Regions from separate parts of the Allobosea sp. Tri-49 genome, predicted to be linked through region 2. Evidence: predicted binding sites of a transcription regulator. Region 2 holds the regulator's gene; each other region holds the start of a gene.
The links. The regulator PhoB, encoded in region 2, activates phosphate uptake and scavenging genes when phosphate is short. The targets are predictions, from matches to a motif close to TGTCATNNANCTGTCAT.
Positions count from the first base shown of each region.

Region 1: a site for PhoB is predicted at 1,173-1,189, ahead of BLM15_RS27760 (alkaline phosphatase). Genes of this name have one in related genera too.
Region 3: a site for PhoB is predicted at 954-970, ahead of BLM15_RS08225 (glycerophosphodiester phosphodiesterase). Genes of this name have one in related genera too.

Region 1 is NZ_CP017946.1:5,751,424-5,753,687, forward strand. It holds gene BLM15_RS27750 (glutathione S-transferase family protein) at 1-241, opposite strand, end outside; gene BLM15_RS27755 (class I SAM-dependent methyltransferase) at 395-1,030, opposite strand; gene BLM15_RS27760 (alkaline phosphatase) at 1,243-2,264, shown strand, end outside.
Region 2 is NZ_CP017946.1:4,278,749-4,281,012, reverse strand. It holds gene pstB (phosphate ABC transporter ATP-binding protein PstB) at 1-97, shown strand, start outside; gene phoU (phosphate signaling complex protein PhoU) at 137-859, shown strand; gene phoB (phosphate regulon transcriptional regulator PhoB) at 888-1,586, shown strand; partial or broken gene BLM15_RS20685 (YnfA family protein) at 1,596-1,890, opposite strand; gene BLM15_RS20680 (NUDIX hydrolase) at 1,887-2,264, opposite strand, start outside.
Region 3 is NZ_CP017946.1:1,670,282-1,672,545, forward strand. It holds gene BLM15_RS31300 (hypothetical protein) at 1-12, shown strand, start outside; gene BLM15_RS08220 (pentapeptide repeat-containing protein) at 170-790, opposite strand; gene BLM15_RS08225 (glycerophosphodiester phosphodiesterase) at 1,019-2,179, shown strand; gene BLM15_RS08230 (hypothetical protein) at 2,257-2,264, opposite strand, start outside.

The DNA.
Region 1 (2,264 bases), 1.5 Mb from region 2:
GCCCGGCTTCCGGAAACTGCTCGGTGAGATAGAGGCAGATCGCGGCGCGCTCGGTGACGGTGGTGCCGTCATGGACGATCGCTGGAACCTTCTTGTGCGGCTGGATGGCGCGATAGCTCTCCGGTGGGCCGTCCTCGGCACGAATGTCGACGAGCTTCATCTCATAGGGCTGGCCGAGCTCCTCGAGCAACCAGAGGATCGAGAAGGAGCGCGACTGCGGCGAATGATAGAAGGTCAGCATAGCGATGTCCCTTTTGGCGTTTCCTCAAGCGATGGACGGGCTGATAGGGGTGTTGTGTGTCAGCAGCTGTCAGGAGCGGCCTGTACTTGCCCGATCGTTTGGAACGAAACGTCGCTGAGTGAGGATTGCTCCACTCAGCCCAAGCTTCCAGCGCTATATCTTGCGCGCCACGATGAAAGGCCGGCTGTCCTTGCCTTTGCTCGCATGGCGTTCCGTGCCCAGGATCTCGAAGCCCGCGGCGGCGATGAGATCGCTCAGTTCCTGCGCACTGAAGACGCCGGCATAGGGTGCCTTTCCGATCATCTGCATGAGCGGCAGGGCAAGCCTGATCAGCGGGTTCATGTCGCCGAGGCAGGGTGTCTTGGTGATGAGCAGGCCGCTGGGCGCGAGCACAGAGTGAATGCTGCGCAACGTGCTGGTGAGGTCGCGGACCAGATGCAGATAGCTGAAGCCGAGAACCGCATCGAACCGAGCAGCTTCGGAAGCGAGCGCCTCGGCGGTCGCGGTGCGGAAGGTAAGACCCGCAATCGGGTTTGCAGTGTGCTTCTCCTGCGCGATGGCGATCATGCCGGCGGAGAGATCCGCTGCGAGATAGCTCTTGACCCCGCTCGCGAGCCGGAGCGCCGTTGTCCCGGTGCCGCAGCCGACTTCGAGCACGCCGTCGTCCGGCTTCAGCAGGGCGCTCGTCCGTTCCAGGGTGCGCTCATATCCGGCCTGGTCCGAGATCCGCGATCTGGCGTAGCTCTTCGAGGACCGGTCCCAGAAGCGGGCATCGCTTGCCGTGCTCATGCTGCGTCTCTCCTGCGCGATGCGGGCTTAGCACAGGCCCTGCAACAGTTCGTTGCCCGCTGCAGGGGCAGTTGGTCCGAAATCCAAGTTCACAGGCCACAATAAATTGAGTGTTATAACGTAACATTATTGCCCCGAGCGCAGTAATCATAGTGTCATCTGACGCTCCTAACGCTCCGCCGACCTGGCTTTCCCATGGGGCGGAGAAGATCATGCAGAAGCGAACCTGGCTGATGGCGGCGGCGATGCTCGCCAGCGCGGCGCCGGCGACGGCGCAGACCATCTACCCGCTGACCCGCGCCGAGATACTCGAAGGCTCGCGCTTCGACTTCAAGGTCGAGTTCCCCAACGCGCCGACCTCGGCCGACGTCAAGGTCACGATCAACGGCAAGCCCGTCGCCGAAGCCTTCGGCCGCGAAGTCCAGTTCGTCCAGAACGAGGAAGGCCAGAAGCATTCGGCCCTCTGGCTGCGTGGCGCGCAGCTGCCGGCCGGCCAGTACGTCGTCGAGGCGACGCAGGGCAGCGACAAGGCCACCGTCAACTGGACCGTCTACCCGACGGCTGAGCGCAAGGCCAAGAACGTCATCCTCTTCGTCGGCGACGGCATGTCGATCGCGCATCGCACCGCGGCGCGGATCCTGTCGAAGGGCTGGGAGCAGGGTCTCTACGGCGGCGAGCTCGCCATCGACGACATGCCGAACATGGCGTTGATCTCGACCTCGGGCACCGACTCGGTCGTGACCGACAGCGCCAACTCCGCCAGCGCCTACACCACCGGCCACAAGTCCTGCGTCAACGCGCTCGGCATCTACTGCGCCAAGAACGCCCTGACGCTCGACCACCCCAAGGTCGAGACCATTTCCGAGGTGATCAAGCGCAAGCGCGCCGGCATGGCGATCGGTGTCGTTACCAACGCCGAGATCGAGGATGCGACCCCGGCCGCGATGGTCGCCCACACCCGCCGCCGCTCCGACTACAACGACATCGTCAAGATGTTCTTCGACGTGCAGCCCGACGTGATCATGGGCGGCGGCTCGCCGAACTTCCTGCCGAAGTCGACCCCGGGCACCAAGCGCACCGACGATCTCGACTTCATCGCCAAGTTCAAGGAGGCCGGCTACACGCTCGCCACCACCAAGACCGAGATGAACGCTGCGGTCGCCGGCGGCTCCAAGAAGCTGCTCGGCCTCTACAACACCTCGAACATCGACGGCGCCTTCGACCTGCGCCTCGC
Region 2 (2,264 bases):
TCTGGGAGAGGTGATCGAGTTCGACGCCACCAACACCATCTTCATGAACCCGCACAAGAAGCAGACGCAGGACTACGTCACCGGCCGTTTCGGCTGAAGTTCTGAAGCGTCGGCCAGCCCCGAAGGATACGCCCCGATGTCCGACCATATCGTCCGCTCCTACGATGCCGATCTCGAGGGCCTGCGCCGCAGCCTCGCCGAGATGGGCGGCATGTCCGAGCGTATGCTCGGCGACTCGACCGTGGCGCTGGTGCGCCGCGACACCGCGCTCGCCCAGAAGATCATCAGCGCCGACCAGCGCCTCGACAATCTCCAGCGCGAGGTCGAGGAGAAGGCGGTGCTGACCATCGCCCGGCGCCAGCCGCTCGCCAACGACCTGCGCGAGCTGATCTCCGCGATCCGCATCGCCGCCGATATCGAGCGCGTCGGCGACCTCGCCAAGAACATCGCCAAGCGCGCCGTCGCGATCTCCGGCCAGTTCTCGCCGCCGCATCGTGCCGTGGTAGGCCTCGAGCATATGAGCCGCCTGGTCCAGGCTCAGCTCAAGGACGTGCTCGATGCCTACGCCGCCAGCAACGAGCAGAAGGCGATGGAGGTCTGGCGCCGCGACGACGAGATCGACGCGCTCTACACCTCGCTGTTCCGCGAGCTCCTGACCTACATGATGGAGGATCCGCGCAACATCACCTTCTGCACGCACCTCCTCTTCTGCGCCAAGAATGTCGAGCGCATCGGCGACCACACCACCAACATCGCCGAGACCATCCATTACCTCGTCACCGGTCAGTCAATCGACGAGACCCGGCCCAAGCTCGACACCACCAACATCCTCGTCGACCTGCCGGCAGCCAATGGCTGACCGGCGGACGTTTTGAACGGACGCTGACATGCCTGCACGCATCCTGATCGTCGAGGACGAGGAGCCGCTGACCCTGCTGCTGCGCTATAATCTCGAGGCCGAGGGCTTCGAGGTCGACAGCGTGGCGCGCGGCGACGATGCCGAGCTGCATCTGCGTGACCACACGCCGGATCTCGTCCTGCTCGACTGGATGCTGCCCGGTCTCTCCGGCATCGAGCTCTGCCGGCGCCTGCGCACAAGGCGCGATACCGAGCGCGTGCCGATCATCATGCTGACCGCCCGCGGCGAAGAGACCGAGCGTGTGCGCGGCCTTGCCACCGGCGCCGACGACTATGTCGTCAAGCCGTTCTCGCTGCCCGAGCTGATCGCCCGCATCCAGGCGCTGCTGCGCCGTGCCAAGCCCGGCCATGTCGCCGGATTGCTCGCGGCCGGTGATCTCGAGCTCGACCGCACGACGCGACGCGTCCGACGCTCCGGCATGGAACTGCATCTCGGCCCGACCGAGTTCCGCCTGCTCGAATTCCTGATGCAGGCGCCGGGCCGGGTCTATTCCCGCGCGCAACTGCTCGACGCTGTCTGGGGTCGCGACGTCTATATCGACGAGCGCACCGTCGACGTCCATGTCGGGCGCCTGCGCAAGGCGATCACGCCGGCCAACGCCAAGGATCCTCTGCGCACCGTGCGCGGCGCCGGCTATGCCTTCGACGAGACCTTTGCGCGCGGCTGATGGTTCTGGTCAGCGCGGCGCGGCGATGATGACAGCCGCACCGGCGAGGCAAAGTGCGGCGCCGGCGAGATCGTAGCGGTCCGGCGCGATCTTCTCGACCAGCGCCATCCACGCCAGCACGCAACGATGTAGATGCCGCCATAGGCGGCGTATGCGCGGCCGGCCGCGGGACTATCGACCAGCGTCAGCAGCCAGCCGAAGGCTGCGAGCGCCACCAGACCGGCTTGTCCAGCTTCAGCCAGGCCCAGAAGGCGAAGCAGCCGGCGATCTCGGCCAACGCCGCGCCTGCATAGATTGCGATCATAGCCAATACGTGCCCGGCCCTAAGGCTGCGGTGAGCCGGGCGAAGACAGGGCGGTAAGCCTCGGACGCCAGCGGTGTCAGCGATGGGGCCTCGCCGAACGTGAACCAGCGGATCTCGCTGTGTTCGTCATTACTGATCGTGGGATCGCCGCCCGCCCATTTGCTCACTGTGAACAGATGCCAGAGCGCGGGGGTGACGCCGTCCGTCTCCGTCGTCTCGATGGCCTCGAAGCGGCGGAAATCTGTCGGAGTGATGCCGGTCTCCTCCTGGAGCTCGCGGATAAGGGCGGACTCGGCGGTCTCGCCCGCCTCAAGGTGGCCGCCGATCGTGTCCCAGCAGGATGGGCGGTTCCGGCGATGCGGCGACCTCAGTCC
Region 3 (2,264 bases), 2.6 Mb from region 2:
GGCCGCCGCTGAGATTTCGCGGGACGAGACAGGCCGGCGGCGCCACAACTGGTCGGTCCCGTTGACGTCAGCGACCACGCGAAGCCCACTCCGGCCCCCGTCGGAGTGGGCTTTTTCTTGGCGGGACTACAGAGCGAGGGATCGGAGCGAGCCTACGCTCAGGCAGTGCCTACTTTCTGCGAACGTCCAGGCCCAAAGCCCTGGCAACGACAATAGTCTGGTCGATCGTGATGATCGCGCCGCTAAGCTGGGCGTTGGCAGGCTCCAACGCACTCAGATCGCTTCCTCGCAGATCACAATTCGAAAAATCGGCGCTGTGCAGCCAGGCTCCGGACAAATCGACCTCCCGGATCGAGCCATCTTGGCACCGCGCGCCGGTCAGGTCAGCTTCCCGCAATCGGGTGCCGCGAAAGCTCGCTTTCCGTAAATCCGCCCCAGGAAGGCCAACGAAGGACCAGTCGCCATCGACGACCTGCATGCTGTCGAACTGACAGCCGTCGAACATGCTGCCTACGAATTTGCATTCCGTGAAGGTGGTGTCGAAGAAATTGCACGCGGCGAAGGTGCAGTTCAAGAAAGCCGCGCTGTGATGCGTAGAGCCGTTGAAGCGCGCCCGGCGAAAGGTGCATTCCTTGAAGACGCAGCCGGTGTTCCGGGCCTCACTCAGATCGAGATCGGCAAACAGCGTGCTTTGAAAGCGTTGCCGGTTGAGCTCGTCGCCATACCAATCCGCACCGGCAATCGTTTCGACCGTCTTGGGAGCGGGCTCGCCATATCGTCGTTCAGCCATGATGTCTCTACTTATTCGAAACCCGGCCAGCCTACGGAAAGTGTCGGTCCGCTTCTGTTTGCGCCGAAATTCGAGTGGAGTGCGAACCGGCACCTTACTCGATTACCGACCTCCCCAAATCCGGGCGAGAGCCACGACACTTTCCTCGAATCCGAGCGCGCGCTTTCATGGCCGTGTCATATCCAGTGCCTTAAGGTCGCGCGCATTTCCGCGAGACTAGGTCAAACCATGATAAAGAACCTCCTTCTCTCGACATCGCTTCTCGGTGCACTGGCGCTCCAGATTCCGGCCGCACAGGCACAGACGGCCCCCACCCTCGACGGCAAGCCGGCCCTGATCGTCGGCCACCGCGGCGCCAGCGGTTATCTGCCGGAGCACACGCTCGAAGCTTACAAGCTCGCGATCGAGCACGGCGTCGATTTCATCGAGCCCGACCTGGTCTCGACCAAGGACGGACACCTGGTCGTCCGCCACGAGCCGATGCTGTCGGGAACCACCGACGTCTCGACCCGGCCGGAGTTCGCCGCGCGCAAGACAACCCGCAAGATCGACGGCGTCGACACCACCGACTGGTTCGCCTCCGACTTCACCCTCGCCGAGATCAAGACGCTGCGGGCCAAGCAGGCTTTTGCCGACCGCGATCAGTCGCATAACGGCAAATACGAGATCCCGACGCTGCAGCAGGTCATCGACCTCGCCAAAGCCGAGAGCACCCGGACCGGCCGCACGATCGGCATCTACCCGGAGATCAAGCACTCGACCTATCATTCGGCTCTGGGTCTTGCGATCGAGGACAAGCTGCTCGATCAGCTGAAAGCCGCCGGCTGGACCGAGAAGACCTCTCCGGTGTTCATCCAGAGCTTCGAGACAGCCAACCTCAAATACCTGCGTGGCAAGACACAGCTGCGCCTGATCCAGCTCGTCGACGCCGACGATGTCGACAAGGATGGCGGCATCGTCCTCGCCGCGCCGTTCGACAAACCCTATGACTTTGTCGTCACCGGCGACAAGCGCACCTTCAAGGACCTCGTCACTGCCGAGGGACTGAAGGAGGTCAAGACCTATGCCGACGGCGTCGGTCCCTGGAAACCTTATCTGATGCCGGCCAAGCAGGTGCTCGGCGACGACGGCAAGCCGCGCGACCTCAACGGCGACGGCACGATCGACGAGCGCGACCGCGTGCTGCTGCCGCCGACCGACGTGGTGAAGAACGCCCATGCCGTCGGGCTCTTCGTCCACACCTGGACCTTCCGCAGCGAGCCCAAGCGCCTTGCCTCCGACTTCAAGGGCGATCCGGCGGCCGAGTACAAGGCCTATCTGGCGCTCGGCATCGACGGGCTGTTCTCGGACTTCCCCGATGCGGCCGTGAAGGCGCGCAACGCCAAATAACCACGCAATGCAAGACCGCCGCACCAACTGGGTGCGGCGGTCGCAATAGACCCGACTAGACGTAACTCAACTCACGCTTAGTCGC